Regions from separate parts of the Clostridium lapidicellarium genome, predicted to be linked through region 2. Evidence: riboswitches for the same ligand, from Rfam matches in the RefSeq annotation. Region 2 holds a riboswitch; each other region holds the start of a gene.
The links. Region 2 has a riboswitch for thiamine pyrophosphate ahead of tenA (thiaminase II). Riboswitches for the same ligand answer to the same signal wherever they lie in the genome.
Positions count from the first base shown of each region.

Region 1: it holds a riboswitch for thiamine pyrophosphate, as region 2 does, so the genes downstream of both, thiT (energy-coupled thiamine transporter ThiT) here and tenA (thiaminase II) in region 2, are expected to answer to the same signal.
Region 3: it holds a riboswitch for thiamine pyrophosphate, as region 2 does, so the genes downstream of both, thiC (phosphomethylpyrimidine synthase ThiC) here and tenA (thiaminase II) in region 2, are expected to answer to the same signal.

Region 1 is NZ_JBGFFE010000018.1:4,437-15,562, forward strand. It holds gene AB8S09_RS11385 (oleate hydratase) at 1-456, shown strand, start outside; partial or broken gene AB8S09_RS11390 (GrpB family protein) at 458-695, shown strand; gene AB8S09_RS11395 (methyltransferase family protein) at 787-1,392, opposite strand; gene AB8S09_RS11400 (response regulator) at 1,532-2,170, opposite strand; gene AB8S09_RS11405 (sensor histidine kinase) at 2,163-3,155, opposite strand; gene AB8S09_RS11410 (helix-turn-helix domain-containing protein) at 3,606-4,565, shown strand; gene AB8S09_RS11415 (ABC transporter ATP-binding protein) at 4,650-6,431, shown strand; gene AB8S09_RS11420 (ABC transporter ATP-binding protein) at 6,424-8,154, shown strand; gene AB8S09_RS11425 (GNAT family N-acetyltransferase) at 8,483-8,965, shown strand; TPP riboswitch at 9,142-9,240, shown strand; gene thiT (energy-coupled thiamine transporter ThiT) at 9,299-9,862, shown strand; gene AB8S09_RS11435 (thiaminase II/PqqC family protein) at 10,020-10,157, shown strand; gene AB8S09_RS11440 (class I SAM-dependent methyltransferase) at 10,694-11,126, shown strand, end outside.
Region 2 is NZ_JBGFFE010000014.1:5,018-16,143, forward strand. It holds gene AB8S09_RS10055 (glycosyltransferase family 4 protein) at 1-589, opposite strand, end outside; gene AB8S09_RS10060 (nucleotidyltransferase family protein) at 613-1,677, opposite strand; gene AB8S09_RS10065 (ABC transporter substrate-binding protein) at 2,151-3,152, shown strand; gene AB8S09_RS10070 (ABC transporter permease) at 3,115-3,870, shown strand; gene AB8S09_RS10075 (ABC transporter ATP-binding protein) at 3,885-4,493, shown strand; TPP riboswitch at 4,569-4,681, shown strand; gene tenA (thiaminase II) at 4,816-5,475, shown strand; gene AB8S09_RS10085 (ABC transporter ATP-binding protein) at 5,485-6,240, shown strand; gene AB8S09_RS10090 (ABC transporter permease) at 6,237-6,980, shown strand; gene AB8S09_RS10095 (ABC transporter substrate-binding protein) at 6,977-7,993, shown strand; gene AB8S09_RS10100 (bifunctional enoyl-CoA hydratase/phosphate acetyltransferase) at 8,220-9,125, shown strand; gene AB8S09_RS10105 (pyridoxal phosphate-dependent aminotransferase) at 9,171-10,364, shown strand; gene AB8S09_RS10110 (polysaccharide deacetylase family protein) at 10,448-11,126, opposite strand, start outside.
Region 3 is NZ_JBGFFE010000029.1:18,448-29,573, forward strand. It holds gene AB8S09_RS14275 (ArnT family glycosyltransferase) at 1-224, opposite strand, end outside; gene AB8S09_RS14280 (alkaline phosphatase family protein) at 470-1,771, shown strand; gene AB8S09_RS14285 (methyl-accepting chemotaxis protein) at 1,844-2,674, opposite strand; gene AB8S09_RS14290 (HAD-IIA family hydrolase) at 2,799-4,043, opposite strand; gene AB8S09_RS14295 (G1 family glutamic endopeptidase) at 4,250-5,188, shown strand; TPP riboswitch at 5,257-5,356, shown strand; TPP riboswitch at 5,408-5,515, shown strand; gene thiC (phosphomethylpyrimidine synthase ThiC) at 5,601-6,914, shown strand; gene thiS (sulfur carrier protein ThiS) at 6,904-7,137, shown strand; gene AB8S09_RS14310 (thiazole synthase) at 7,195-7,965, shown strand; gene thiH (2-iminoacetate synthase ThiH) at 7,983-9,092, shown strand; gene AB8S09_RS14320 (thiamine phosphate synthase) at 9,089-9,700, shown strand; gene AB8S09_RS14325 (DUF3267 domain-containing protein) at 9,987-10,574, shown strand; gene AB8S09_RS14330 (Na+/H+ antiporter NhaC family protein) at 10,721-11,126, opposite strand, start outside.

The sequences.
Region 1 (11,126 bases), on a different contig from region 2:
CTGTATCATATGGGAGTGCCGAGAAATAAGATCGAGGATATGGCGGAACACAGTGCTAACACAGTACCATGTATGATGCCTTATGTCACTGCTTTTTTCATGCCTCGCAGTAAGGGAGACCGTCCCGCTGTTGTGCCGCAGGATAGTATGAATTTTGCGTTCATTGGACAGTTTGCAGAGACAATGCGTGACACCATTTTTACAACCGAATATTCGATCCGTACCGGAATGGAAGCTGTTTATACGTTACTTGGAATTGACCGTGGTGTGCCTGAAGTTTGGGGCAGTACCTATGACGTCCGCGATTTGCTGAAGGCCACTGTTCAATTACGAGATGGAAAAAAGATCACGGATATGGATCAGAGATTGATCGAAAAATTGGCACTTAAAGCAGTACTTAAAAAACTCCATGGCACCGATATTGAAAAGTTATTTAAGGAATATCAGGTAATTTGAAATGAGAACTAAGTACGTAGTAGTGGAAGATTATAATTCAAAATGGAAAAGTGAATTTGAACGTATAAAGAATGAATTGTTAACAGTTTTGTCTGGAAAAATAAATTCAATTGAACATGTAGGGGGCACATCTGTTGAAGGATTAGCGTCAAAACCAATTATTGATATAGATGTTGTGATTGACAAAAATTTTGAAGAAGTAAAAAAAGCATTGGAGTATATTGGATATATAGATGGTAGCATTTGGATAAAAGGAAAGTATTTTATTTGCCGCCTTAATAGGAAAAACTATGAGTGTCAAAGGCAAAATGCGGAATAAACCTCCTTATTTTAAAATATGAATGGTATTATTTTCCACGTATTTTTAATATAATCAAGATATTCATTGCCAAATGAATTTATAAGAGTCTTCTCTTCAATTTTTATTCGATATCCATATACAATTGAGATTATGACTAGGGCAGTTAATATAGATGTTATGGATCTAATTGAAATTGAGATTCCCACAAGTGTGAGTATGGTTCCTGTATATGCTGGATGTCTTATTAATTTATATGGACCATTTTTTACAATGGATTGTTTGGACTCTATTATGACAGAAAGTGAGAAAAACCTTCTCAGTGTAAAAACCGCCCAGCATCTTATAATAATTCCAGTCAGCATAAAAATTATTCCAATAAAGAAAAAAGGGTGTGGTAAAATTAAATTTAACTTGTTCCTGAATAAAAAACTAAAATAGATACAGGCATAAATTCCAATTACAATTGTAAAAAAAGAACCTTTGTCTTTAAATTTTTTGCTGCTTTTTCTAGAAAATGATTTATGGAAAGTGAGTACAAAAATTGCACATTCGGCAGTCAACCATATGCAGAAAATGTCCTGGAAGATATTGTGCTCAAATATGTTTGAAAAAAATCTATAACCAAATAAATTCATGCTATTAAAATCCTCCCTGATATAATGATAATAACAATTATCATTATAAATTTTATGCTTAAAATTGGAAGGTGAATTAAGTAATAATTTGCAAAAAAAATAGACTATATACAATGACTAAAGTCATATATATAATCTATCATTTTTTTATGAAAAGAGCTGACAGCTGAGTTCTTCTCTTTAAATTTAATTTTCTTAGAATATTTGATATGTAATTTTTTACTGTGCCTTCGGAAATAAAAAGTTCATTTGAAATTTGGCTGTTGCTTTGTCCTTTTATTACAAGTTTTAATACTTCAGTCTCTCTTTTAGTCAATAGATCAAAAATTTTATCCTTAAAAGATGTATCATTGGCATCTGTGGGAGTCAGGGCTGATATAAGTTTGGGAGTTACACTGGGATCAAACATCATTTTGTTGTTGTAAGCTTCTTTTATGCTTTTTATGATGTAATCAATCTCACTGTCTTTTAAAATATAACCGCTTATGCCATTTTTAATTCCGTCGAACAGATACTCGTCTTCGTTAAAAGTTGTCAAAATTATTATTTTGATATTTGGGTATCTTGCTTTTACAATGCAGGATGTTTTTATTCCGTCCATTTTTGGCATCCTTACATCCATTAAAATTACATCTACAATGTATTTGCTTAAATTTTTTAGTACGTCACAGCCGTTTTCAGCTTCGCAAACTATTTCTATTTCGGGGTCAAGGCTTAATATCTTTTTAAGTCCCTCCCGGACTATAATCTGATCGTCAGCTATCATCACTTTAATCATCTATAATTACCTCCGGTATTGAAGCTGTTATAGTAAATCCTTTATTGGGGGAGGTTATAAAATTTATGGTTCCATTAAAAGTTTTAAATCTGTTTTCAATTCCGGCAAGCCCCTCTGATTTGATTATGCAGCTACAGCCATCCCCATTATCTTTAATTATAAGCCTCATAGTATTGCTTATCAATTTAATGGAAATAAATATTTTGGTTGAATTTCCATGTTTTAAACTATTTGTTATAGATTCTTTTATTGTTGAAATCAAAATATTTTTTATTGTGATTGATGATTTTTCTACATTGTCATCATAATCAAGTGTTATTTTTATAATATTCAACTTGTTGAATTTGGAGATTATTGATGTTATTTGATTATGAAGGCTGAAATTTTCATCGAGTTTTCTGAGATTGTATACAGTCTCCCGTAAACTTTGAATACTTTTGCCTATTAGAGATTCCAATTCGTTTATTTCATGATTTATTTTTTCCCTGTCTTTTATTGCTTTAATGTATTTTACATTCATAGAGAGAGCCATGAGTGAATGGCCGAGAGAATCATGCAGCTCCTGGGATATTCTATTTCGCTCGTTTAAAATAAGATGTTCTCTTTCTTTGAATGAATAGTCGATTAAAGAACAATTCAGCATCTTGAGGTTATTCATTTCATATCTGTATTCATGAATGCAGATATATACAAATAAAACTATAATATATACAAAAATGCCAAATACATAAGATGATATATCTGTGTAGAAGGGGATTTTGTTTATTAGAATGTTATCAACCAGCAAATACAGCATAAATCCTGACATATGACAGAAAATGAGTGCCTTTCTTGTTTTACGGCTGTCAAATTCAAATACATTATCCAGTATGAAAAAATAATAAAGTAATATGAAATTGTTGTTTGAATTTAAAAGCAGGAGTATTACACTCAATGTTATGCAGGATACAAGGGAAATCAATGCTTTCTTTTTATTGTATTTCATGGTGTTAAATTGCATATATGTAAGGATAAACTGTACTATAACTAAAACTATAAAAATAATATCTGCGGGATATAATTTATTTGCATATAATAACCTGGGTATTACAGATAAAATTAGCAGTAAATACAGTAACTTGAATTTTATCAAATTCCATAATTTTAATATTTTATTCATTTGCAAACTCTTTTCCTGTTTTAATTTATATGGATTAGTACAAGCAAGCTAATTCTAATAAATTGATTATATTTCTAGTATACATCCTTATATGTGGGTTGTATAGAGGGCTGTTTAGCCGGAGTGGATGTTTTTTTATTGACTGCTTCAGATGTGAATGGTATTATTATTTCTATAGATTGATAATAATTCTCATTATCAATCTATAGGTATATTTCATCCGAATAATCAAACTTCATCTGAACCTAAGAATCACTTGATATGTGAGGTGGTATTGTGCATGTAACAGACAGAGATAAGCAATTATATGGAAGTCAGGTATGTGTGATCAAAAAGGATAAAGACTGTGCAATTTATAAAATTCACAATTCTACAGGTAGTGTCGTTATGACGAGTTATTCGGTATTTCCGGGTATTGAACTGATTTATAATGACGTTCATGCACAATTTGTAAGCGTTGATGTAGAACCGCCAAAAAATATTTTGGAAATCAATCACTGCAGGGAAGGGATAATTGAGTGTGAGAGCAGAAAAGGAGAGTATTTATACCTTTCCAGGGGCAGTCTTGCGATAAATCGAAAATTCAGTGTAAATAACAGCTCTTATTTTCCATTGAGTCACTTTCATGGAATTACCGTTGCTCTGGATTTTGATAAAGTACCCGAGTGTTTGTCCTGTATTTTAGATGAGGTTTCAGTTGATCTGTCAAAATTGAAGAGTAAATTTTTCGGAAATAATGAGAGCTTTTTAATAATAAGGGAAAATCAAAGTATACGCCATATTTTTTCTGAACTGTATTCAGTGTCTGACAAAATAAGAAAAGGATATTACAAAGTGAAGGTTTTGGAAATTCTTCTTTTTTTAAGTAGTCTGGGAGAAGAAGAATTGAAGCAGAGCAAACGGTACTACCCGAAAAAGCAGGTGGATACAGTGAAGAAGATAAAAAAATATTTAACAGTAGATCTTTCTGAAAAAATTACTTTGGATGAACTGTCATCACAATTCAAAATTCCCCTTACGACTATGAAACTTGTATTTAAAGAAATGTACGGAGATAGTATATATTCTTTTATAAGGACATATAAAATGCAGAAGGCAGTGGAGCTGCTTAAAAACACCGGCAGGGAGATCAATGATATTGCAGCATGTCTTGGATATAACAATGCGAGCAAATTTTCAAAGGCATTTAAAGAGGTGATCGGGATGAATCCGAGTATATATCGAAAAAATGTCTAAATGGAGCATCGGGGTCTAAATAGAGTAGAAGATGAGAACATCATAAATTAGAATAAATTGTGTAACAGGAAAGGAGAATTTGAAATGGAAAAAAGATCTGTCATGTCAACTCTATTTGAATATGCAGGGGAATTCAGATACCTGACAATGGCCTCCTGGGTATTGTCTGCAGCAAGCGCGCTTGTGGCGCTGATACCATTTATTTATATATGGAGGATTATCAAGGAAGTTCTGGAGGCTTCTCCTAATTTTAGTCATTCCAACAACCTGGTGCAGTACGGCTGGATGGCCGTAATTTTTTCTGTACTGTCCATGCTTATTTATGTAGCGGCTTTACTGTGCTCTCATATTGCCGCATTTAGGGTTCAGGCAAATATAAGATCCAGGGCCATGCACCATATCAGTACACTGCCTTTAGGATTTATGAATGATATTGGAAGCGGAAAGATAAGGAGAATTGTAAATGAGTCGAGTGCAGCTACAGAAACTTATCTGGCCCATCAATTACCTGATCGTGCAGGTGCCATGGCTGCACCTGTCGGTCTTCTCGCAATGCTTTTAGTATTTGACTGGCGGCTTGGTATTTTAAGCTTGATACCAGTTGTGATTGCTTTTGGAATTATGTCTGTAATGACTGGAAGCAGAATGAAGCAAAAAATGAAGGAATATCAGAATTCCTTGGAGCAAATGTCAAATGAGGCGGTTGAATACGTGAGAGGGATATCAGTATTAAAAATATTTGGACAATCTGTTTTTTCTTTTAAGCGATTTAAGGAATCAATTGATAATTATCAAAAATGGGTAATTTCCTATACAAAAGATTTGCGCCTGCCGATGATGTTTTATACCACAGCTATTAATGCTATTTTTGCCGTGCTTATATCAGCGGCTTTGTTTTTTACATCGGATGGGGTCACTGGGGAGTTCCTTTTGAATCTGCTGTTCTATATAATTATCACACCTGTTATAACAGTTACCTTGAACAAGATTATGTACTCCAGTGAAAATATTATGATTGTTCAGGATGCAATGGAGAGAATTGACAGCATAATGGAAATGAAACCATTGCATGACAGTGAAGAACATAAGCAGCCGCAGGATAATTCAGTTGTATTTTATGACGTGTCCTTTTGTTATAAAGGTGCGGAGGAAAATGTACTGAACCATGTTTCTCTACATATTGCCTCCGGGCAGCACGTGGCTTTTGTAGGTCCATCCGGCGGCGGAAAAACAACATTGGCAAGTTTGATACCGCGTTTCTGGGATGTTGACAGCGGCAGGATTACAATAGGCGGGGCGAATGTAAAAAATATATCCAAAGAAGAATTGATGAATAGTATTTCTTTTGTTTTTCAAAACAGCAGGCTTTTAAAAATGTCAATTTTGGAAAATGTCCGCCTTGCCAGGCCGGATGCATCACGGAAAGAAGTGCTTAAAGCTTTGAAGGATGCCAGGTGTGACGATATTATAGCAAAACTTTCAGATGGAATAGACACCATAATTGGAACAAATGGAAATTATCTTTCAGGTGGAGAAGAGCAGCGCATCTCTATTGCAAGGGCAATGCTAAAAAATGCACCAATTCTTATACTTGATGAGGCAACAGCATTTGCCGATCCCGACAATGAATCGAAGGTTCAGGCTGCATTTTCTGCTTTGTCAAAGGGAAAAACGGTAATTATGATAGCACATAGATTATCCACCGTGATGGGGGCGGACCGCATTTATGTAATGAGAAATGGAGAAATATGTGAATTTGGAAGCCATTCTGAATTAATAGGCCGGCATGGATTATATGCACATATGTGGAGTGAGTATAACAGTGCTGCAAAATGGAAGGTTGGTGTGCAAAATGAGATTGACTGAAAGACTGCGGCATAAATATGCCCTTTCTGAAAAAGGCGCAGAAGATATGGTAAAGGCATTTGCTGCATGTACATTATCCAATATCGTACTTATATTGCCTGTAGGTCTTCTTTATTATCTGGTTTATGATTTGATGGATAAAAATATTGGTGATGGTCATATTTCACTTTATGTATTTGGAACTGCAGTGTGTATTGTACTTATATTTGCAACAACATATTTTCAGTATAATTCAACATTTTTTGCAACATACCTGGAAAGTGGTGTCAGGAGAATATCACTTGCTGAGAAATTGCGAAAGCTTCCCCTTTCTTTCTTCGGAAAGAAGGATTTATCGGATTTGACAAGTACTATTATGGCAGATTGTTCCACATTGGAAGCAGCGTCATCTCACTGGATACCGGAACTTGTCGGGTCTATTATTTCAACTTTTATCATTGCACTGAGTTTGTTTTTCTTTGACTGGCGTATGGCTATTGCAGCACTTTGGGTGCTTCCTGTTTCCTTTATAATTGTCCTCTTTTCATCGAGAGTACAGCATAGCTTGGGGAAAAAACAGATGAAGGTAAAGATGAATTGTGCAGATGGGATCCAGGAATGCCTGGAATCTTTGAGGGATCTTAAGGCAAACAATGCAGAAAGGGCATATATGAATGAGCTTGATGTAAAAATTAAAGCTGTTGAAAAGCGTGCAATTATTACAGAACTTGGAACTGCTGTTTTTGTTGTAGCTGCACAGATGGTTTTAAAACTTGGAATTGCCACGGTTGCATTGGTTGGTGGAATACTTCTTGTGAATGGAAGTTTGGATGTTTTGACCTTTTTTATGTTTTTACTTTTAGTATCAAGATTATACGATCCCATGCAAATGTCACTGCAGAACCTGGCTGCAATTATTTCCGCCGATATCCAGTGCCAGCGTATGGATGAGATTCTTGAGCATGAAATACAGACGGGAGCAAAAAGCCTTACAAATAGAGGTTGTGACATCGTATTTAATCATGTTGCATTTGCCTATAATGGCAGTGAAATTGTACTGAAGGATATATCATTCACTGCCAGACAGGGAGAAGTTACTGCACTGATTGGCCCCTCTGGAGATGGAAAAACCACTGTATCAAGATTGGCTCTACGATTCTGGGATATCAGCAGAGGGAAAATTACTGTGGGTGGTATGGACATTTCAAAAATCGATCCCGAGACTCTCATGTCTCTATATGCTGTTGTTTTTCAGGATGTTACCCTATTTAATAATTCCATCATGGAGAATATCCGCATTGGCCGAAAAGATGCTTCAGATGAAGAAGTTATAGAGGCTGCAAAGCTGGCCCATTGCAATGAGTTTGTAGAGAAACTGCCGCAGAGATGGAATACTCTAATTGGTGAGAATGGTTCTGAACTTTCCGGCGGCGAGCGACAGAGGATATCCATTGCCAGGGCGTTCTTGAAAGATGCACCTATTATACTGCTGGATGAAGCCACAGCTTCTCTGGATGTAGAAAATGAAACTATGATACAGGAATCCTTATCCAGGCTTATTAAAAACAAAACAGTACTTGTCATTGCACACAGAATGAGAGCGGTAGCAGGTGTTGACAAAATTATAGTATTGAAAGATGGCATTGTAGCTGAGCAGGGTGCACCAGGCGAGCTGGCCGGAAGAAATGGAATATACAGGCATATGACCGGGATACAGATGGAGGCTGCTTCATGGAAGTTATAATGGTATATAATTTTGTTTTTTTGTATTTTACCTGCTCATTTGATTTTTGTATGTCATCTATTTCTATAATTGGGTATATGGAAATGATAAAATCCGGAAAAATTTATTTTTATATCTAAAGAACTAAAAAGCTAAAAAGCTTTAATTGCTGTTTTGCCAGTGATTAAGGCTTTTTAATATCTTTAATATATGTAAAAAAAGCTATTCAAAGGTACAGGATATTGTATAAAATGATATAATCTACCTGTAGCACTTAAATGTGTAGTAAAAAATATTTGAACAATATGTAGACAAATAGTAATTGTAATAAATAAAGGGGTTAATAAATATGAATATAAGACTTGCAACCATTGAAGATCTACAAGCCATTACTGCTGTTGAGTCAATATGCTTCCCGGCAGCGGAAGCTGCTTCAGAAAGCGATTTTAAAAAGAGATTAATTGTGTATCCTAATCATTTTTGGCTTTTGGAGGATGATGGAAGACTAGTTGGCTTTGTAAATGGAATGGTGACAAATGAATCAAAATTATGCGATGAGATGTTTGAAGATGCCAGTTTACATGATGAAAATGGTCAGTGGCAGATGATTTTTGGTGTAAATACTATCCCTGAGTATCGCAGACAAGGTTGTGCAGAAAAAATAATCGATAAGATTATTGCCGATGCCAGGACGCAAGGACGTAAGGGGTTAGTGCTTACCTGCAAAGAAAAACTGCTGCACTACTATGCAAAATTTGGTTTTAAAAATGAAGGGATTTCAGAATCAACACATGGCGGAGCAGTTTGGTATGATATGCGTTTGACTTTTTAAGTTGATAAATTTCTAATTTAGTGCCATGTTTTGAGATAACAAAATGCCTATGAATATAATTATTCAAGAAAAAGGAATAGATTGAATTAACTCAGGGGCAAATTGGAGAATATCTGAAAAAGGTGTATTGAAAATAACTTGATTCTTTGATATAATACTTCTAACACAAAAAACAATATGAGCTTTAGGGGTGCTATTTTAGCTGAGATGGATAATCTAAACTCTTTGAACCTGTGAGGTAAACCTCGCGTAGGGAACAATGCTCAATAACCATATTTTCTGTTATGGCTATTGGACATTGTTTTTTGTTGTATTTTTTAGGAGGAAAAAAATATGCGTTCAAAAAGTAAGGTTTTATTCATTGTAGAAGTGGCACTATTTTCAGCACTAGCTTCAATATTAGATTTATTCTCGTTCAAAGCCTGGGGACAAGGTGGCAGTATTTCACTTCAAATGGTACCAATATTTATCATGTCTTTCCGTTGGGGATGGCGGGGTGGATTAAGTACTGGTTTAGTATTTGGTCTATTACAACTGATAACTGGGTATGTAATTAATCCTATTCAAGGACTGCTAGATTATCCTATAGCTTTTACATTAGTTGGACTATCAGCAATCACAGCTAAATCTGTCTATAAATCGGCTAAACAGAAAAATAAATTTAGAATGTTTTCATTCATAACTTTGGGATGTTTCGTTGGAAGTTTTGCTCGGCTCATTATTCATATTATCTCGGCTATGATTTATTTTGGTGCAGGAGCACCAAAAAATCAAGCAGTTTGGGTTTATGCAATAATTTACAATACTTCTTATGTTTTTCCTAGCTTTGTTTTTAGTGTAATCTTAATTTCTATACTAGTTCAAGCACGAGAAGAAATTATTTTTTATAGAGTATAATCAGTTATTTTCCCATCAAAAAGTGCTATTTATATGTTTTATTATCTGTAAGAATTCTCGATTTTAGGTGATGGCATTGCGTATCACTATGATTAAAACTACAAATATTTAAGAAAGAGATGTTTATGGGATTCATAAAAACAACTTTGTCATTGAAATGGCTAATGGAACATTGCCGGAAAACAAAATGAAATGGTATCTTATTGAAGATAGTCTTTTCCTTAAAGAATATGTTAAAGCGTGTTCTGTGGGCATATTTAAGGCAAAAAATATGAGTGATATGAACTTGACATGACTAACAAAAATATGAAAGGTCATTGGATTGGGGTTTTTAGTTCTGTTAATGATGGTACACAGGTTGAATTTACAGAAGAAGTATCAGTAAATAATCCTATAATGAATTTGTTTGCAGGTTTTATCTAAAAAGGCAGCAATTATGTTATATAGAAGATTTAAGAAAAGAATTAGGTGAATAAATTCAAATCTGAAATAGAGGGCATTAAGTAAGAGTTAATTCACTATATTAAATTTATATATATTAATTTATAAATTTAATATATATGGATGCTCTTTGAAAATTGAATAGTGTGGTGTCCTACGATATGAGTATTTTCAATGTTTAGTCGTATGTATTGGATTTCATTGATTTGTATGATATAATTTTTTTTGCTTAGTAAGTCAAATGATTATATAATGCAAAATATTAGCCTTATATAAAAATCTACTGAATGTCAAAAGTTTATAGTGATATAAGTGATATATGTGTTTAGAAAAGCTAAATATATATTTTTATTATTAAGATATTTTGAATTACATGAAAGGAAAAGATATATGGATGTATTGATGAAATTGGCAAATGAAATTATCAGAAAACAACTAAAAAGTAATTCGTTGAAGAATATTTTTTGTACCGATGGAAATCAACTCCATTTTAATAATAATACTAAAGATAGTATAGAATTCTTTGGACAGAAATGGAAGAAATTATCTGAATGTGACAAAGAGTATATTATAAATGCTCTTCTGAAAGGATTTCTTGAAAGCTTTTATAATGTAGATCAATATATTAGCTTTAAAGACAAAGATTACTTAGAAATTAAAAAAATATATATATCATTGTTTCAAGATATAACTAATGATTATATGTCAGTACAAGAAATTGAAGAACGTCATTATAAGAGAATTCGCACTTTTATAAAAAAAACAAATCGAGTTGTTTATAAAATAAATCATAATGCAAATAAAAATGCTAAAAGTTTTATGT
Region 2 (11,126 bases):
CCAGAAGCCCAAATGTGCTTATTACATTTCTGCCTTTGCAGTCTAATTTTTCTTTTAGGGTCTTTTTACTTTCTACGGCAATATCAGGTACACCGTGAGGTATTACTGCAATTTTATTTTCCGGTATGTCATACACTTGATTTAAGATTCCTATGGAATTTTCTCCCATGGTGATTATTTTCTTGCTTTTACTGCCCAATACTTTGAGTATTTCTCGCTGGTTTTTATTTGGTTTTGAGAGTATGGTATGAAGAGTTGTTATAAATGGGATTTTCAAATTGTTTATAAAATCCAGTAAATATTCTCCGCAGTCTCCTCCGTATATTCCGTATTCATGTTCTATAACCACTAAATCCGTGTTGGAATTATTTATTGAATTTGCAAGACGTATATAGGATTTTCTGTCAAACTGATTTAAGACAAAAGATACCTCATTTCCGTACTTGTAATTTTCATCGTTTATGGCAGCTATTTTATAATTGTCAGAAGGAAATTTGTTTTTTAGATTTTTGATCAAATCAGCAGTAAAAGTGGCTATTCCACACGCTCGGGGAGGATAAGTACTTAAAAAAATTATATTTTTACTCAATGGTATTCACCTCTTTAGTTTTTTTATATAGCAAGTAGATTGTTATTATCGTAATCATTTGAAACCTGTGCTGTGTTGAGCAATTTGCAATATTTGTCTATAGTACAATCTGATCCTATTATGGAATTTGCTATATTTACATTTTCGTTTATCTTTATTCTGTCCCAAAGGACACTTCTACTTATAGTACTCATCTTGTTTATTTGACAATTGCTTCCTATAACTGTATAAGGTCCTATTTGGGCGCCATCATCAATAGAGGAATTATTCCCTATGAATACCGGCCCTACTATTTTTGCGTTTGGTGATATTCTTACATTTTTATTTTTAAAGATTATGTTTTTTATATCTGAAATATTATTGGTTTTTCTGAATTTATTGCAGCTGCTGTGAAGTATATCTATATGAGCCTGTATATATTTTTTCAAAGTTCCCACGTCAATCCAATAGTCATTGTACTCATAAGCAGCCATTTTATAGTGCTTTTCAAGCAGCAGCGGGTAAATGTCCTTTTCTATTGAAATTACCTTATTTTTTGGAATTTCTTTAAAAACTTCCGGCTCAAATACATAAGCTCCAGCATTTATCCATTTTGAATCTGTTTCTCCTGCTTTTGGCTTTTCTTTAAAGGCATTTATATATTTATCGTGGCCAAATTCTATAACTCCATATTGAGAAGGATCTTTAACTTTTGTCATTGCAATGGAAACCGAAGCTCCCTTCTTCTTGTGGAATTTTACAAAATCTCTATAAGATATGTTGTCTACTATGTCGGAATTCAGAACTATAAATGTGTCATCAAAAAATTTTTCGGAATTTTTTATAGCACCGCCTGTTCCCAGTGGGATATCTTCAGAAACGTAGTCAATTTTTACTCCTAATTTTGACCCGTTATTTAAATAGTTTTTAATGTAATTTGATTTATAGCATGTACTCAGAACTACTTCAGTAACTCCTGATTCCTTCAACTTTGTTATCACTCTCTCTATGAGCGGTTTTCCCATAATTGGAACCATGGGCTTTGGTAACTTGTTTGTCAGAGGCCTTAATCTAGTACCTTTACCCCCAGCTAAAAGTAATGCTTTCATATTGATTCCTCCCTTGTGTTAATTAAATTTCTTATATTGAATAAACATTCCTGCTTGTTTTAATAAGAATGTTATTTCCCAAATAAATTTAAATTATCACACATAACTTTATTATATTAATGGAAAGCATGTTATATTCATGAATAGTATTTTGTCAGGTAACATTTATAACTATTGCTGTGCCCTGCATAACATAATGGAGGACCAGTTTAAGATATGAATTTAAAGTTATGGAATTTAAGAATGTTTCAAATTACCATGATATTATCAGTATTCACTGCCATGAATTGCTAGTAAATTTATTGTAGTATAATAAATTTATTATGTCAACAACAAATTTTTCTTTTAATTTATATTATTTACTGTTTATCCATGGAATGTAATCAATTTTGAGGCTTAATTGCAATTAAAATTCAAAAATAATGTTATAATAGAAAATATGATAATATTAAGTTGTTTTAAGGGGGATTTTTATGAAAAAGAAAATTGGCGTATTCATTATGGCTTTAGTGCTTGTAATATCCACTTTATTTGCAGCAGGCTGCTCCGGCAGTACGGACAGTACTTCGTCTGACAATTCCAAAAATCAGGCCATAAGGATTGCGGCTCTGAAAGGTCCTACTGGAATGGGAATGGCAAAACTTATGGAAGACAAACAGGATTATAACATAACTTTATATGATTCACCGGATCAAATAACCTCTAAACTTATAAATGGAGAGTTAGACGGGGCAGCGGTTCCTTCAAACCTGGCTTCTATTTTATACAATAAGACTAAAGGTGCGGTTAAAGTGGTCGGCATAAACACCCTGGGCGTTTTATACATTGTGGAAAATGGCAGTGCAGTGAAAAATATAGCGGATTTGAGAGGAAAAACCATTTATTCCAGTGATAAGGGTGCTGCTCCTGAATTCATATTGAATTACATATTGAGAAAAAATGGACTTGAACCGGGAAAAGATGTAATTGTAGATTATAAAATGAATCACAGTGATTTGGCAGCGGCAGTGTCGTCCCAAAAAGTCAATTTGGCAGTACTGCCGGAACCTTTTGTAACTACTGTAAAAATGAAGGACAAAAGCCTGCAGGTACCTATAAATTTAACTGAAGAATGGAATAAAGCTTCGGGTGGACAAAGTAAGCTGGCTATGGGTACTATTGTTTTCAGAAAATCATTTATAGATAAAAGGGGAAAAGATTTAGATAAGTTTTTAAGTAAATATAAAGATTCCGTTAATTTTGTAAATTCAAACAAATCAGAGGCTGGAAAACTGATTCAAAAATATGGTATATTACCAAAGGCCAAAGTTGCTGAAATGGCTATACCGAGGAGTAATATGGTCTTTATAAATGCGAAAGATGGGAAGCAAATTCTTCAGAAATTTTATGAAGTTTTATACCAGAGCGATCCAAAATCCGTTGGAGGAAAGATACCAGATGAAAATTTCTATTACAGTGGAAACAACGGCAATTAAAAAATTATGCATACTTCTTTTTTGGCTGTTTGTGTGGGAGCTTTGCTCTCTTTTTATAGGTAATTCGCTTATTCTCCCATCGCCTTTTGAAGTTATAAAAACACTTTTTATTCTTGCACGGGGAACTTATTTCTGGAAAAGTGTATTTAGCAGCATAGTGAGGGTGATTTTAGGAATTTTGATATCAATAGTCATAGGCATTGTATTGGGGGTAATTGCAGGTTTGAATAGACTTGTAGAGGAGATTTTGGATCCTCTTATAATTACAATGAAGGCAACTCCCGTTATGTCAATAATTATTATAGCCTTGATTTGGTTTACTTCATCCCATGTGGTTATTTTTACAGCTATTTTAATATGTTTTCCCATAGTATACACAAATGTTATTCAGGGAATAAAATCGGTGGATAAAGGTTTGATTCAGATGGCAAATGTATATAAAGTCAAAGGGAAGTATCTGCTGAAAGACATATATCTTCCCAGCATAAAAAATTATATTGTATCTGGCATATTGATGTGTCTTGGAATTGGATGGAAAGTATCGGTGGCCTCAGAGGTATTGAGTACACCTAATTACTCCATAGGATTGAATATTTTAAATTCTAAGACAACCCTTGAAACTCCCGAGTTGTTTGCATGGACTATTGTAGTTGTTATACTGAGTTTCACTTTTGAAAAGATATTCAAGTATTATTTATCCAAAAATTGTGCGATCTAGAGAGGATATTTTTTATGAAAGATGACGATAGATATGAAGTTATAATTAGGAATTTGAATAAATCCTATGGCAAATTGTCTGTATTTACGGATTTGAGTCTCAACTTTTTAAAGGATAGAATTACGGTTGTATTTGGACCTTCCGGCTGTGGAAAAACTACTCTTTTAAACATTATAAGTGGAATTGAAAAAGATTATAATGGAGAGGTATATTTGCAGAGCAATAAAATATCCTATGTTTTTCAGGAAGACAGGCTTATTTCACATCTTGATGTATATGAAAATGTGGCTTTTGTATTGAAGTCCAATATGAATAAAAATAAGGTCCAATCAACCGTAAATAGATTTTTGAATATGGTTGAATTGTGGGACTGCAGAGATAAATTTCCCCGGGAGCTAAGCGGAGGTATGAAGAGAAGGGTTGCGCTTGCCAGAGCTTTTGCCTATGATAGTGATTTGCTTTTGATGGATGAACCTTTTAAAGGGCTGGATAGTAGATTAAAGGGTGACATAATAAATAAGTTTTTATTGCTCTACAGGGAAAATAAAAGAACAGTTATATTGGTAACTCATGATAAGGAAGAGGCGAACAAACTGGGAGATATAATTTATTCACTGGATTGAATGGGGGCATTGATTAATTTTAATTGTTGTAGTATTATGAGTGTTGGTTTGGAAGTGTAAAATCAAATAATTTTACAATGATCCCGGGGGTGCTGGTGTTACTGGCTGAGAGTAGGAATTTAATTCTTAGACCCTAAATTGTACCTGATCTGGTTAATGCCAGCGTAGGAAGAGGTTACATTTTAAGTTAGCCAAATAAAGGTACAAACATTTGAGAGTTTGTACCTTTTTTATCCGAACAATATTAATATCAATTGACAATTAGCAGTTGATAGTTGTCAATTGTTAATTATCAACTGTAAATTGTAAATGGGGTGGTTATATGAAAACATCTGCAAGATTATACAAAAGTGTAAATACTATATGGGACTCTTATTACAGACATCCCTTTATAAAGGGAATGGCAGATGGAAGTTTGAAAGTGGATAAATTTAAGTTTTACATGATTCAGGACTACATATATCTTCTGGATTATGTAAAAATATATGCACTTGGAATAGTCAAAGCCAAGGATGAGAGAACTATGCAGGGCTTTTCAAAGATGGTGGACAATATATTGAACGGCGAGATGGATATACACAGGAGCTATATGAGAAGACTTGGTATTACAAGAAAGGATATAGAGAATACCGAAGCTAGTATGGAGAATATTTCCTACACGAATTACATGTTGTCGGTTTCACAGCTGGGAGATTTGACTAATTTAACGGCTTCCCTGCTGGCCTGTATGTGGAGTTATTTCTTAATTGGCAGTAAGCTGAGCAAAATAAAAGGAGCTGTTGAAAATAATTTTTATGGACAGTGGATAAGGGGGTACTCTTCAAAAGACTATGAAAGAGAAACTAAGTGGTTGATTGATTTAATCGACAGGCTGACTGTGAATATATCTGAAAATAAATTTAAGGAACTGGAGAAAATTTTTATAAATACCAGTAAATATGAAAGCATGTTTTGGGATATGGCATACAATAAGGGGATGTAATTTGTAATTATGCTGGAATTTAAAAATATAAGTTTTAAATATGACGAAGACCCTGATTTCATAATAAAAAATCTGAGTTTCAAGGTAAATAAAGGTGAATTTATAAGCATAGTGGGTCCCAGCGGATGCGGCAAGAGTACTATATTCAGGCTTATTTGCAAATTGGAGAAACCATTTGAAGGTGATATATTCCTGGAAGGCAGAAATATAAATACTTTAAAAGGAGGCTATATAGGGTATATGCCCCAGAATGATCTTTTGATACCCTGGAGAACTATACTTCAAAATTCTTCACTGCCTCTTGAAATCAAGGGTGGAGATATAAAAAAGGCCAGGCATGAAGCGGAAAAAATGCTTCAGGATTTTGGCCTGGAAAAGTATAAGGATAAATTTCCGAAGGATTTGTCAGGTGGTATGCGCCAGAGGGTGTCTTTTACGAGAACTCTTCTTACAGGTTCTAAGGTACTTCTTTTGGATGAACCTTTTAGTGCATTAGATGCGATAACGAGGCTTTCAATGCAGGAGTGGCTTCTGGATAAGTGGTCAAAACTGAATAAAACCATATTGTTTATAACTCATGATGTGGAAGAAGCTCTTTTTTTATCTACTAGAATATTTGTGACGGATGGAAGCCCCATAAGAAAATTCAAGGAAATAAAGATGAATCTGGGTTATCCAAGAAAAAGAGATATGATTGATACTCCTGATATTCTGAAAGTAAAATCAAAACTTATAGAAGAACTTAAAAAGGGGGCAAAATTTTGAAAAAATATAGATCCTCCATAATAATAAGCATATTGTTTTTTGCAGCATGGGAGGGAATTGCCAGATATATAGATGCGATGTATATACTTCCCTCGCCTACGGTGATAATAAAAAAAATATGGGAATTAAAAGATATCTTATTTTTGGTTCATTTGCCCGCAACCCTTAGTGTGACTCTTGAAGGACTTGGCATATCCGTAGTATTTGGTGTACTTCTTGCTGCTGCCATGAATATCAGCGAAAAAATACAGAGGGCTCTCTATCCAATTGTAATTGTAACTCAGACAGTTCCAATAACTGCACTTGCTCCAATATTTGTGCTGTGGTTTGGATATGGAATATGGAGCAAGGTACTGGTTACAATACTTATAACATTTTTTCCCATAACAATAAATGTATATGACGGACTTCGCTCTACAAGAAAAGATATGGAAGAACTTCTTTTTACCTATGGTGCCAGTAAAAAAGACATATTTATAAAGTTGAAATTCCCGGCATCGCTTCCCTATTTCTTTTCTGCACTTAAAATAGCAGTACCGCTGAGTGTGGTCGGTGCAGCTATAAGTGAATGGCTTGGGGCACAGGCAGGTCTTGGATATTTTAGCAAGAGGATGATGACACAGCTGGACGGCGCTGGAGTTTTTGCACCTATTGTAATATTATCTGTAGTCGCACTTATTATGGTTAAAATCATAGGTATTCTTGAAAATAAAATAGTGAAAGGAAGGAATGAAGCTTGAAGAAATCAAAAGTTTTGGCTTTTATGCTGTCAGTCCTGATAGTGGTGAGCTTAACAGGATGCGGCAGCAAATCGCCCCAGAGCAGCAGTGGAAAATTGGAAAATGTGGATTTGGTGCTTGATTGGTATCCGAATGCCATACATAGTTTTATATATGCGGCCATTGAAAAAGGGTATTTTAAAGAGGAGGGACTTAAAGTAAACATTAAGTTTCCGTCCGATCCTACAGATCCGCTTACCCTTCCGGCGGCGGGCAGGGCAACTCTTGGGATTTATTATCAGCCGGATCTTATAATTGCAAGGGCCAACCAGGGTGTGCCTGTAAAATCTGTCGGAGCAGTAGTACACACTCCTTTGAATGTAATAATAGCTTTAAAATCAAATAATATAAAATCTCCTAAGGATCTTCAGGGAAAAACTGTGGGTTATTCGGGAAATCCACTTAACACTGAATATGTAAAAACCATGGTTAAAAAGGATGGCGGAAATCCGGGAAATGTTAAAATGGTAGATGTGGGATTTGATCTCCTATCGTCAATGGTAACTAAAAAGGTAGATGCTACTACGGGAGGTCTTATAAATCACGAGGTCCTCATGATGGAAAATGAAAATCATCCTGTGAATTATTTTGATCCCTCTAAATATGGAGTGCCTAACTATTATGAAGAAGTATTTGTAACTAGTGACAAGACTCTTAAAGAAAAACCTGAAACCATTAAAAAATTCATGAAAGCTGCACAAAAGGGTTTTGAATATACAAAGAATAATCCAGATAAGGCTTTGAAAATACTTATGGACAACCAACAAAAAGGGAGTTTTCCCCTTAAGGAAAATGTAGAAAAGAAAAGTTTAAGCATACTTCTGCCTAAAATGGAATCAAAAAATGAACCTTTTCTGAGTCAGGATAAAAGTGTATGGCAGAACAATATAAACTGGTTTAGAAAACAGGGACTTTTGAAGAAAAATGTAAATCCAGAAGATTTTTATGTAAATATTCTGGTAGAAGATAAGTGATGTTTGAAACTTAAAAAACTTGATGCTGAAGAGGCAGAGAACTTAAAAGGGTTAATAGGATGAATTAATGCACCTATTGACCCTTTTATTAGTTTTTTTGTGATCTTTTTAAAGCTAAAGTGCCCGGTTGATGATAAAGTGGACATTGGTATAATATTTGCTCGTTGCAGTTATTGTGAGATAGTTTGCCAGTAATGTTTTGCACGAGAGCTGAAGGAGGAGAAGTATGGTATTTAAGAATTTTGCAGAATTGATTAAAAGTGTTCAAGGTTCTAGAAAAAGAAAAAGAGTGGCAGTAGTTGCTGCACAGGATGAGCATACTTTGATGGCTGTATTTAAAGCAAAAAGAAACAGTATTGCAGAGCCCATATTGATAGGTGACAAAATAAAAATAGAGGGAGTTCTGGAAAAATTGAAAGAACGCCTGGATGATAGTACAATTATTGACGTGGAAAATGACAATGCTGCGGCAGAGAAGGCTGTAGAATTTATACATCAGAATAAAGTGGATTTTATTATGAAGGGGAAAATCCAGACTTCTGATATTTTAAAAGCAGTGGTAAATAAAGAAAAAGGACTTGGAACAGGGAATGTTATGTCTCATTTTGTCTTTAATGAAGTTCCTAATTATCACAAATTAATGGTAACTACAGATGGTGGAATGATGATGTACCCAAATTTGGATGAAAAAAGGCAAATTATTGAAAATGCTGTCAACACACTTATTGCCATGGGGTATGAAAATCCCAAAGTTGCTGTTTTGGCTGCCGTTGAAAAGGTTAATCCTAAGATGCCCGAGTCCGTTGATGCATATATATTGAAAAAAATGAACAGAAGTGGAAAAATCAAAAATTGCATTGTAGAAGGACCTATTTCTTATGATTTGGCCGTGAGCAAAAAATCAGCTGAATTAAAGGGTTACAGCAGTCCTGTGGTAGGGGATGCAGATATTTTAATTTCTCCTGATATCACGGCAGGAAACATACTGGGAAAATCTCTCCTGTGTTCTGCAGGTGCAAGAATGGCAGGGTTTATTGTCGGAGCCAGAGTTCCCATTGTTTTAACATCAAGAGGGTCCTCCGCCGAAGAAAAGTACCTGTCTCTGGTATTGTCTGCAGCAGCCGTTAAATAGCAAAAAATGGCATTGCATGAAAGATGAAAAGAAAGGAGTGACATGATGGTATCAAAAGAAATGTATGAACTGGGAGCAAAACGTTCTGTAATCAGAGATCTGTTTGAATATGGAAAACAGAAAGCTGCAATTGTTGGGAAAGAAAATATATTTGACTTCAGTATTGGAAATCCGACTGTTCCGGCACCGGAATGTGTAAAAGAATCTATAATAAAGCTGCTGAAGACGAAAAAGTCAGATGAGATTCATGGTTATACTTCTGCACAGGGAGATTTTGAAGTTAGAAAAAATATAGCTGATTATATGAACGGTAAGTTTAATTGCCAGCTTAAGGCGGAGAATTTTTATATGACGTGTGGGGCGGCGGCCTCGCTGTCCATTACACTTAAAGCTCTTACTGTAAGTTCCGAAGATGAATTTATTATTATTGCACCTTATTTTCCGGAGTACAGAGTATTTATAAAAAATGCAGGCGCAAAGGTCATAGCAGTACCGGCGGATCCGGAAGATTTTCAAATTCAGGTGAATTTGCTGGAAAAAGCTATTGATTTTCATACAAGAGGAATAATAATAAATTCTCCAAATAATCCATCGGGTGTTGTTTATTCAGAAAAGACATTGAGGTCTTTGGCAGGTTTGTTGAAGAGGAAATCCAAAGAATATAAAAAAGCTTTGTACCTCATATCGGATGAACCCTATAGGGAAATTGTATATGACGGCATACAGGTGCCCTATATTCCTGATTATTACGAAAATACAATTATATGTTATTCGTACAGCAAATCGCTTTCACTTCCAGGAGAACGAATAGGATATATCCTGATTCCAAGTTTTGTGGAAAATGCCCGGGATGTGTATACGGCGGTATGCGGTGCAGGACGTTCCCTTGGATATGTATGTGCCCCGAGTCTGTTCCAGAGGGTAATCATGCAGTGCCTTGGGAAAACGTCGGATATAGCATTGTATGATTCAAATAGAAAATTACTGTATGATGGGCTTAACAAGATGGGTTATCGATGTGTCAGACCAGATGGTGCATTTTATCTGTTTGTAAGGTCATTGGAAGAAAATGCAGTTGATTTTTCTGAAAATGCAAAGAAATTTAATCTTCTAATTGTGCCGTCAGATGATTTTGGATGTCCTGGATATGTAAGAATATCTTATTGTGTTGATCCGGAGATGATAAAAAGATCCTTTTATGCATTCCAGAAATTAAAAGATTTATACCAATCGGGTTAAAGTTTTCTGACGTTTTAAATTGAATAAAGATGACAATTGGGTAGGGACTGCCGCACAATTAATTTTGCAGCAGTCCCTATATATTATTTCAATGTTTCAAAGGAATAACCCTGTGATTTAAAATATTCTATAACCTGAGGCAATGCCTGTACAGTAGTAACTTTCGTGGGTGCATCGTGCATTAATACAACTAGGTGATCATGGTTGGAGTATCTTTTGACCTTATTTATCAGGTGTTCTACGGGAACTCCGTTATGTTCAGCGTCACCGGTCAGATCATTCCAATCTACATATTGATATCCATTTTTTTTAGCTTCTTCCCTAAATGGCTGCAATTTCTGCCCGAAAGAACCTCCTGGGAATCTTATGAGTTTTAAGTTATAGTTATTCCCCAATATGGATTTTAATATTCCATCACATCTTTTTACATCACTGATGAATATCTTCGGGTTTGAATAAATATATCTCATGTCATGGGAATAAGTATGATTTCCAATTATATTTCCACCGGCAGCCTCTTCTTTTACGAGGCTTTTATTTCGTTCTGCATTTTTACCAATTAAAAAAAATGTAGCTTTTACATTGTATTTTTTTAATATCTTCAATATTTGAGGAGTATTGTTTGCAGAAGGTCCATCGTCAAAAGTCAGATATACAACTTTTCTTCCATCCGATCTATAGGGATTAAAATTATTTTGATCTTTTAAACTGATGTTTTGTACATTACTTTCCCTTTTATTCATATATTTTTGAGATTCCACA
Region 3 (11,126 bases), on a different contig from region 2:
TTTGCTGATACCAAACTGCTGCCAAAAATTTTATATACAAACCCCAGCACAATAGGATATCCCACAGAAGTATAGGTATCACCCCAGGGCCCTCCAAGTGCTATCTGTCTTGCCAGTCCATCATAATAGGCAAAATCTGAAAATGGCTGTGTGTTTACAAAAATCACCCAGAGTACGCTAATTAAAATTCCAAGAAAGGCAGCTTTTCTGTAATATTTTTCCATAATAATCCTCCTCTTGATTTTCATCTCAAGTTCTATTTTAAAAAATTTTTTTAAAGAATTAACTATAAAACATATGAAGATTTTATAAAGATTACAAGACCATACTGCTATTATATATTATATATTATATTTATAAATTGCATTATTAATATTTCTTAATAAATATGCAATACAATTATAACGTACAAGTGATATAGTAAAATTGTTAGTATCCAAAAATCATTATTATCAGGAGGAATTTCTGGATGGAAAGACTTACAAAGCACTTATATATAATATCCTTCGACGGACTTTCTACTTTAGATTTTGACTATATTTCTTCCCTGCCTAATTTTAAAAGATTTCTCTCCCGGGCTTCTTACTGTAAAAATGTATATAGTGTTTATCCCTCTTTGACCTATCCAGCCCACACCAGTATTGTGACAGGAAAATACCCTAAAAATCACGGAATAGTGAACAATACCCTGCTGCAGCCAAACAGAAAATCACCGGATTGGTACTGGAGTAGAAAATATATAAAGGGAAGTACTATATATGATCTGGCAATAGATCGGGGAATGACAGTGGCAGCTCTCCTTTGGCCGGTTACAGCAAATTCCAGAATACAATACAATATGCCGGAGGTCTTTGCCAATAGATCCTGGCAGAATCAAGCCACCGTATCCATGTTAAACGGGAGCCCCCTATTTCAATTTCAGCTGAATCGAAAATTCGGTTTTATAAGAAATGGTATAAAAGAACCTGAATTAGATGATTTTACCCATCAGTCATTTTTATACACTATAAAAAATAAAAAAACCGACATAGTATTTGTCCACTACTCTGATCTTGACTCCATGCGGCACTGCAGCGGATTTTATTCCAAAGAGGCAAAAGATGCACTCCTAAGGCATGATAAAAGGCTCGGCGAAATAATAGATGTTCTAAAGGAAAATGATATAAAAGACAGTACAGTAATAATTTTAGGTGATCACAGCAGTATGGACGAGGACAAGATTATAGACTTGAATGTACTGCTGAAAAACAAAGGATACATTGACGTAGATAAAAAAGGAAAAATAAAAAGCTACCAGGCAATAGCAAAAAATTGTGACGGATGTGCCTATATTTATTTAAAAAATAGAGATGATAAATTATTGGCAGATGAAGTCTATTCCCTAATATATAATTTCAACAGAAAAATTCAATGCATTGAAAAAATATACAGGAAAGATGCTGTAATAAGGTTGGGAGCCGATCCCAACTGTACCTTCATGCTTGAAGCAAAAAAAGGATTTTATTTTCTGGACGATATAGATCAGGACATCATAAGACACATAAAACCAGGGGAAGAAGACAGATTTCACAATATTACAAGGGCCACCCACGGATATTTGCCCTATAGGAAAAATTATACAACAGTTTTTATGGCGAGGGGTAAGGGAATAAAAAATGGAGCAGTTATAGACAGCATGAACCTTGTTGATGAAGGACCAACTATAGCAAAATTACTGGGAATCGAGCTAAAAGACGCTGACGGAAAAATTATAAACGAGATATTGGAATAAAGAAAAAGCGTACCAGAATTTATACAAGCTGGTACGCTTCATTTTATTATATATTATATATATGAGGGCTTTTCATATGGCATTATGAAGTTTCGAATCAGTTAATTCTTTCAGTACGCCGGAATTATGTGCTATCTCCTGAATAGAGGCAGAAATTTCTTCAAAAGCTGCCGCCTGACTTTCAAAAGATTTATTGGATTCCTTTATTTTGCTGTTGATGAGTTGAACAGATTTAGTTATGTTATCCAGTATTTCTCTTATGCGCTTTGTAGATTCAGAGCTCCTGTTGGATAACTTCCTTATTTCCTGTGCGACTACATTAAAGCCCCGTCCCTCTTCGCCTGCCCTGGCGGCTTCTATGGCGGCATTTAGTCCCAGAAGATTTGTTTGACTTGATACTTCATCTATGATTTTTATGATTTCATTGGTGCCTTTCATGTTTTCATCCGTCTTGGACAGTTCAGAAATCACATTATTATTATTTTCCGTTTCAGATTGGACACTGGCGGTGCACTCTTCTATAGCAGCCGATATACTTTCAAGTGATTCAGAAAGTTCCTTGGTTAGATCTCCAATTTTCTTATTCATTTCAAAATTCTTTGCCAGCAGGAAAGTTCCGACAATCTCATTATTTTTGTTTTTTATTGGGATCACATATACCATAAATGGTATCCCCTCACCTTTTTCATTCATGTATTTTATCAGAGATTTACCCTCCTTGACTACCTGGGCGGCATATTCCGGAAGGGGATCACCTTCATGTAATTTCACCGGCAGTTTATCATTTTCCTTGAACTTCAAGATCTTTTCCGTGTCAGTAAGGGCAACAGACACTTGTTCATCAAAAAAATCCGGCAAATAATCCAATGTGGCCTTAGCAAACTCTACATATTTTTCATCCAAATTAAACATCTCCTACTTATAAAATAATTATTACATACTCATACCGCATACAATCGAAATATACAACCATATATTAGATTCTTCATAATTATATTATCGGCAAAGTTCCGGATAACATAACCTTTTAACGTACATAGGAACCTTTTTCTTTATGAATGGCGTCCCTGAGCCAAGTTGGATGCATCGGCAAAAGGTTTTTAGGCAGATGGCTGAGATCAAAATAATTCACATCCAGTGTCTCTTCACCTCTTTTAATTAACTTTCCCCCTACAGTTTCACATTCAAAACAAGTTGTAATAAAGTGATCTATCTTACCGTCAGGATAAGAGAAAACCTGTGAAATCGGATCGGAATAAATTCCAATCAAACGGTTTATCTTTACTTTTAAACCGGTTTCTTCCCTGATTTCCCTGACAATTGCCTCTTCTACCGTTTCTCCGGGTTCCACATGACCTGAAGGAATTCCCCACAATCCATTATCCACACGTCTCATAAGAAGTACTTTTCTTGATTTATCAAATATGACGCCTGCAACACCTGCCTTGACACCATCATTCGGCCATGGAAAGTGAGGCAAAATCCACTTCCGTACTGTTACATCATCGTCAAACAGTCCTTTTAAATTCGGAATAGCAGCATCTGGATTACGGAAATCTCTGGCTGAAGGGAATTTATTCGCTTTCCCTTCAGATATTAAGACAGCTGATATTCCCGTCTGATGGGCTCCTAAAATATCACTAAAATAGTTGTCCCCTATCATTATTGTTTTGGAGGATGCCTTTAAATCTTCAAGAGCTTTTCTAAACATATATGGATAGGGTTTTCCTATAATTATAGGTTTCTTTTCCGACGCCGTCCAAACAGCCTTCACAATTGCCCCGGCTGCTGGAAGCAGACCCTTTTTACCTGGAAAATTTCTATCGATATTTGTCCCAATAAATTTTGCACCGTTATCAATCAATTGTACTGCCTTTTTAATATCCCCAAAACACAGTGAATCGTCCCACCCAACTACAACCGCCTCTGCGTTAATTATACTGTCAATTTCAATACCTGCCTGTTTGCATTCCCATTTTAAATTCTCATCTCCAAGGATAAATGCAGTTTTTATATTCTCCCTTTCTAGATACTGGGCCGTCACCTGGCCCGCAGTAATTATCTCTTCAATATGTGCCTCTATCCCAATTTTTTTCAGACGTTCTACCATTTTTTTCTGCGTCGTGCAGGGATTGTTTGTCAAAAATCTAATTGTCTTTCCCATTTCACGAAGGATCTTAAGGGATTCCACTGCTCCCGGAAGAGGACTACCCTCTATGTAAATGACCCCATCCAAATCAAATAAAAACACATCAAATTTATCAGCTATCACGGTAACTCCTCCTTCAAAATTTATTCTCATCCATTGAGTCTTATATCCATCATTAAATTTATTATAGCATAATCCCGCAGTATCATATTCATTCAAAAAAATTTACAATATGGCAATATTATTAACACGGTTTTGTAATATGCCAGCGAGAAACTATAAATAGTAAATAAATTTGATATAAATATAAAGGGAGGGAAAACCATCTAATGAAGAATATTTTAAAAAGGCTGCAGATCCTGCTGCTGGCATTATTTATGATATTGGGAAGTGTACCCGGTCCTGTAATTGCAAAAGAACAATTCAACAATGGTATTACAATCCATTCGATTCAGGACTACCAGCAGCGCGGTGCTGTAAATACCGCGAATCTTCCATCCAATACTGAAAAATCCGGTAATTGGGCAGGATATATATCTGTACCTATGTCTAAAGGCAGCAGCTATACAAGTATTTCCGGAAGTTGGACAGTACCTGGAATTTCAAGCAGCAGGCAAAGTGCTTCAGCTGCACAGTGGATAGGTCTTGGAGGGGTAAATTCTGAAGATCTTCTCCAGATTGGAACTATAGAGGAAATAAAAAATGGACAACCTACTGCAGAAGTTTTCTGGGAAAAGCTTCCGTATGCTGCTCAAAATATACTGAGCATTCCCATGGGATCAGTCATTAATGTAAGTATATCCAAAGTTTCAGATTCCACATGGAATTTAACATTTACTGCAGCTGAACCCGATGGTAAGGTAGAAACTAAGACCATATCCACAGAACTCGATTCTTCCTATGAACAGGGAATTGGTACATCGGCAGAATGGATAAGCGAAGATCCTTCTAACCAGTACAACCAGCTGCTTCCATTGGCAAATACCGATACGGTAAAATATCAATCGGCCAAAGTCAATGAAAACTCTTTGAAAAATTCCAGCAACAACGTCCATCCTGTTGCCATGATATCAGGCAGTGGAAACATCGCGATCTATCCTTCTGAAATTGGCACAGACGGCGAATCATTTACCACAACTACCAATTCAAGCTATAACAATAACGCTCAAAATTTCAGACGCAGATCTATTGATTTTCCAAGGCATATTTCTAGACACCCAGGTGGTTATCCTAATTTCAGACAACCATCGTCAGCAGTTGGCTATTAATATTCTGTGACATATATCTTGATTTCACATGTAATTTATGTTATATTAAAGTCAATAAAAGAAAATAAAATTGTTTGTGGAGGAACCAATATGGTTGAGAAGGTTGAACCTGACTCTTTGAACTTGATGTAGTTAACACTACCGTAAGGAATCAAATGCTTAATATGTATATTCAGGGAGTGTTTGCATGCAAACACTCCTTTTTTTAAAAAATCAAATATTATGTTATAGGGGAGCCTGTATCAATGGGCTGAGAATAAGATGTTATCTTTTACCCTCATAACCTGATTTGGATAATGCCAACGTAGGGATAATTTATGCCGTCTTAAAACATGTAAAGTTTTAATTACCCTACGAGAAGCATTTTGCTTCTCATTTTTTATATATTAAATTAAAAGGAGAATGATAAAAAATGAATTATACAACTCAAATGGATGCAGCTAAAAAAGGTATAGCCACCAAGGAAATACAAACTGTAGCCAAGAAAGAAAAGATGGATGTGAGTGATCTCATGTATCGCATGTCCAGGGGCAGAGTTGTCATCCCTGCCAACAAAAACCACAAAAAATTAAGTGCAGAAGGTGTGGGAAAAGGACTGAAGACGAAAATAAATGTCAACCTCGGCATTTCAAAAGACTGCTCCAATGTAAACCTGGAACTTGACAAAGTAAAAAAAGCAATAGACATGAAGGCCGAAGCCATCATGGATCTCAGCTGCTTTGGAAAGACAAGAGAATTCAGGAGTAAATTAATAGCCATGTCCCCTGCCATGATAGGTACTGTCCCGATTTATGATGCAGTTGGTTTTTATGACAAAGAATTGAAAGACATAACTGCTGAAGAACTCCTTAACGTAATAGAAACCCATGCAAAAGACGGCGTTGATTTTATGACTATCCATGCTGGAATAAACAGAGAAACTGCACAAGTATTCAAGAGAAATCCAAGACTTATGAATTTTGTATCGAGAGGGGGAAGTTTACTCTATGCCTGGATGAATTTGAACAACAGAGAGAACCCCTTTTATGAATACTTTGACAGAGTTCTTGACATATGTGAGAAATACGATGTGACCATAAGTTTGGGAGATGCATGCAGATCCGGATGTATAAAAGATTCTACGGATCCAAGCCAGGTAAAGGAGCTAATGACTTTAAGCGAACTTGCAAAAAGAGCCTGGAAAAGAAATGTACAGGTAATGATAGAAGGTCCGGGTCATATGGCATTAAACGAAATAGAAGCCAACATGGAGCTTGAAAAAAAGCTGTGTCATGATGCCCCCTTTTATGTACTCGGTCCAATAGTGACGGACATAGCTCCTGGATACGATCACATTACAAGTGCCATAGGTGGTGCCATTGCGGCGGCTCACGGGGCGGATTTCCTGTGTTATGTAACCCCTGCTGAACACTTGAGGCTTCCCGACCTTCAAGATATGAAAGACGGAATCATAGCTGCAAAAATAGCTGCACATGCCGCAGATATTGCAAATGGAATCAAAGGTGCAAGAGACTGGGACAATGAAATGGCTCAAGCCAGGAGAAAGCTTGATTGGGACAAGATATTTGCTGTTTCAATAGATCCTGAAAAAGCCAAAAAATATAGGGAAAGTTCAATGCCAGAAGATAAAAAAACCTGCACCATGTGCGGTAAAATGTGTGCCGTAAGAAATATGAACAAAGTCATGGAAGGTAAAAACATAAATATACTTCGGGATGACGACTAAAAACTGCTTTTGGAAAGAAGGTGGAAAAATGTTTGTAAACGGAGAAAAGATGGATCTTGCTTCAGGTATGACTGTATCTCAATTACTTGATAAATTAAACATAAATGCGGAAACAGTAGCAGTTGAAGTGGATTTGGAACTGGTAGACAAAGAGCAGTATAAATCCAAAAAGCTCTCAAGCAGCTCCAAGGTGGAAATTATACGCTATGTTGGAGGTGGTTAAATATTTTATATGTTACATTGTCATACAAACAGATCAAATAAAAGGAGATTTTAATTTATGGATGAACTTACAATAGCAAATAAAAAGATAAAAAGCAGATTTTTTATTGGAACTGGTAAATTTACTTCAAACAAAATAGTGCCTGACATCATAAAAAGCTCCAGTGCACAGATTATAACTGTAGCGCTGAGACGTGTAGATATCCATGCTACGGACCCGGATGACAATATATTGAATTTCATAGATAAAAGCTGCATACTCGTGGCAAATACATCCGGTGCAAGAAATGCAGAGGAAGCCATAAGGCTGGCACATTTGGCCAAAGCAATCGGCTGCGGCAACTGGGTTAAAATAGAAGTTATTCCGGACAGCAAATATCTTCTTCCCGACAATTATGAAACTTTAAAGGCTACTGAAGCTCTTGTAAAAGAAGGATTCGTTGTGCTTCCCTACATAAGCCCAGATTTAATGGATGCAAGGAGATTGGTAGATGCCGGCGCTGCTGCAGTGATGCCGCTTGGTGCTCCCATAGGCACAAACAGAGGACTTAAAACCAAAGAACTCTTGAAAATTATAATTGATGAAATAGATATTCCCATTGTAATAGATGCAGGTATAGGCAAACCTTCCCACGCTGCAGAAGCCATGGAAATGGGTGCAGATGCGGTACTTGCAAATACGGCCCTTGCAACAGCAGGAGATCCAGTACTTATGGCTGATGCATTCAAACTTGCAATACAGGCAGGGAGAAAAGCTTTTCTTTCAAGACCCGGTGCCGAAAAAGAAACCGCCAGTGCCTCATCCCCACTTACAGGGTTTTTAAGATAAAATAGGAGATGTTTAAAATGACTTTTTATGATGTAGTACAAAAATTCAAAGACTTTGATTACCAGGACTTCTTTGAAAAAGTGACAGATAGGCAGATTGAAAAAATAATTGACAAAGAAAAACTGGATAAATGGGACTTTCTGGCCCTTCTCTCCCCTACTGCCGAAAAGCATATGGAAGAAATGGCACAGAAATCCCACAGGCTTTCACTTAAATACTTTGGGAAAAATGTGGTCATGTACACTCCGATGTACGTTGCCAACTACTGTTCAAACAAATGTGCTTATTGTGGATATAATTGTACAAATAAAATAAACAGAAAAGTGCTTACTCTCGATGAAGTTGACACAGAATCAAAAGCTGTACACGATATGGGATTCAGACATGTAATAATTTTAACGGGGGAATCCAGAAAATATTCGCCTGTCTCCTATATAAGAGATTGTGTAAAAATAATGAACAAGTATTTCAGTTCGATATGTCTCGAAATATATTCACTCAAAGAGGAAGAATACGAAGAACTTGTCAAAGCTGGTGCAGACAGTCTGACCATGTACCAGGAGACTTACAACCAGGAGGTATATTCAAAGGTTCATCTTGGAGGTCCAAAGAAAAACTACAGATATAGGCTTGAAACTCCAGAAAGAGCCTGTGAAGCAGGTATATATTCAGTAGGACTGGGTCCGCTGTACGGCCTCTATGACTGGAGACAGGAAGCTTTCTTTGGCGGACTGCACGGTGCATATATCCAGAAAAAATTCCCCGGAGTTGATGTAAACTTTTCGGTTCCGAGAATAAGACCCCATGCCGGCTCCTTCAACGATCTGCATGAAATAAACGATAAAAATATGGTTCAGATACTTCTTGCACTCAAACTATTTATTCCAAGATCAGGTACCAACATAACTACAAGGGAATCCAGAGAGACAAGAGACAATCTCATACCTCTCGGGGTAACAAAAATGTCTGCGGGCGTGACTACGGAAGTTGGAGGCCACACGCTAAAGAATCCAGGTGAAATGCAATTCGACAACTCCGATAAAAGAAGTCTGGAAGAAGTAAAACAGGCCATAATCAAAAAGGGATATTTCCCTGTAATGAAGGATTGGGAGCCTTTGGCACTGTGAAACAAAATTTATTTTTAGTGACAAATAGAAAGCTCGTAAAAAATAAAAACATGCTGGATATAATAAGAGAATCCGTACTTGCAGGCGCAGATGCCGTAATCCTGAGGGAAAAAGATTTGAATTCCGATAAAATAATCCCAATTGCTGAAAATATTAAAAAGATAACAGAACCCCAAAATGTACCTCTTATAATAAACAGCAATATGGAAGCTGCCTTGAAGATAAATGCCGAAGGATTTCATACAAGCTATTTAAATTATATGAACGGACATTTCAAGTTTAACGGTATTTTGGGAGTATCTGTCCACAGCACTTTGGAGGCAGTAAAAGCACAGGAAAAAGGTGCAGACTACCTCCTTGCAGGGCATATTTTCAAAACAGATTGTAAAAAAGGGTTAAAACCCAGAGGAATTGCATTTTTAAAGGATATACTGGATGAAGTTTCAATTCCGGTTATAGCAATAGGCGGTATAAATGAAACAAATATAGACGAAGTCCTAAAAACTGGTGTTTGTGGTGCTGCCGTAATGTCCTTTGTAATGTGTTCGAACAATCCCTATCTTACAACCTGTAATTTAAAAAAGCATTTTGGAAAAATCAATAATTGAATTTTCCTCATTTATTATAGAAAAGGCTTGGTAATGTTGAATTGCCGGGCCTTTTCTATATACAATGTTTTTTATCTATTTTGGTAGGTTTAAGTTTACATTTTATTTTAATTTACATAATATTTATAATGTTTACTGATCTAAATAAATTATAGAAGTTCTACACTGTTCACCTCTTATGTAGAACTTTTTCACAAATATTTATAAAAAGTGTTAAAATAATGTTGAAAATATATAATTTAGAAATATTTTTATAAGTATTTATTATTATTTGGGAGGATTATATATGAAATTATCGTGGAAGGGAAAATTTAAATCTGAAAACTTATTGAAAAGTGACATACCAAAAAATGCAGCTTATTTTTATGATATAAAGTTTATATGGGAATCCTACATTGCTATCGTTCCAATTCTTTTATTGGGAGTATTTCTTCTATTTATAAAATCCAAATTTATTACACACGGACTTATATTTACGTATTTGGGAAGGACTTTGGGAATTATATTAGGATTCTCTTCCATAATAATTCACGAATTTCTTCATGCCATTGCCTATCCGTCAGAAGCTGAAGTGGAAATGTTTTATTCCTATGCCGGGCTGGGTGTAATGTCAACTTACCCAGTTCCAAAATGGAGGTATATATTTATAGGTTTCTTTCCATCATTTGTACTGGGAGTTATACCATTCATCCTTTGGTTATTCATCCCTTTAACTCACCCTACATTAAATACCATAGTATTTATATTTGCATGGTGCAGCCTGGGTATGTCAACTGCTGACTACGATACTATATTTCACGCACTGAAGGAAGTGCCGGAAGGGGCAGTCATACAAGGTGACGGGACGGATGCTTACTGGTATATTCCAAATTAATTATTTTCGATACTTTCTGTTTCTGAATATTAAATAAATTTGCTCATTTAGTATTTCCATTTTATAGCATAATCCTGATGATATGTTTAAATTCTTCTTGGTGTATCACATATATTTTGAGAATAAAGCATAAAAATTTTATCTTCTTAAACTAGAAATGTAAATATTATAAATAATATGGAAGAGATTATTATGGATATGATACTATACGGTAAGATTGTCTTGACATGCTTCATTAAGGGAACTTCAGCTATTGTAGATGATAGTATTGCAGTTTCACCAAGAGGTGAAGCATTGTCACCTAGAGAACCGCTAGTAAGTACGGCTCCGATAACTAATGGCAAACTGGAATTGGTGGTCATTGCAAGAAGTATAGCTATCGGCATTAATAATGCCCATGTTCCCCAGGCAGAACCCATAAAATAGGATGCTGCACACCCTATTAAAAATATCATAACTGGTATTAGTACAATTGGTATTTGCGGTCCAATTGTATTGATAATAAATTTTGTGAATCCTAAATCTTTTATTATACTTGATAATCCCCAACTT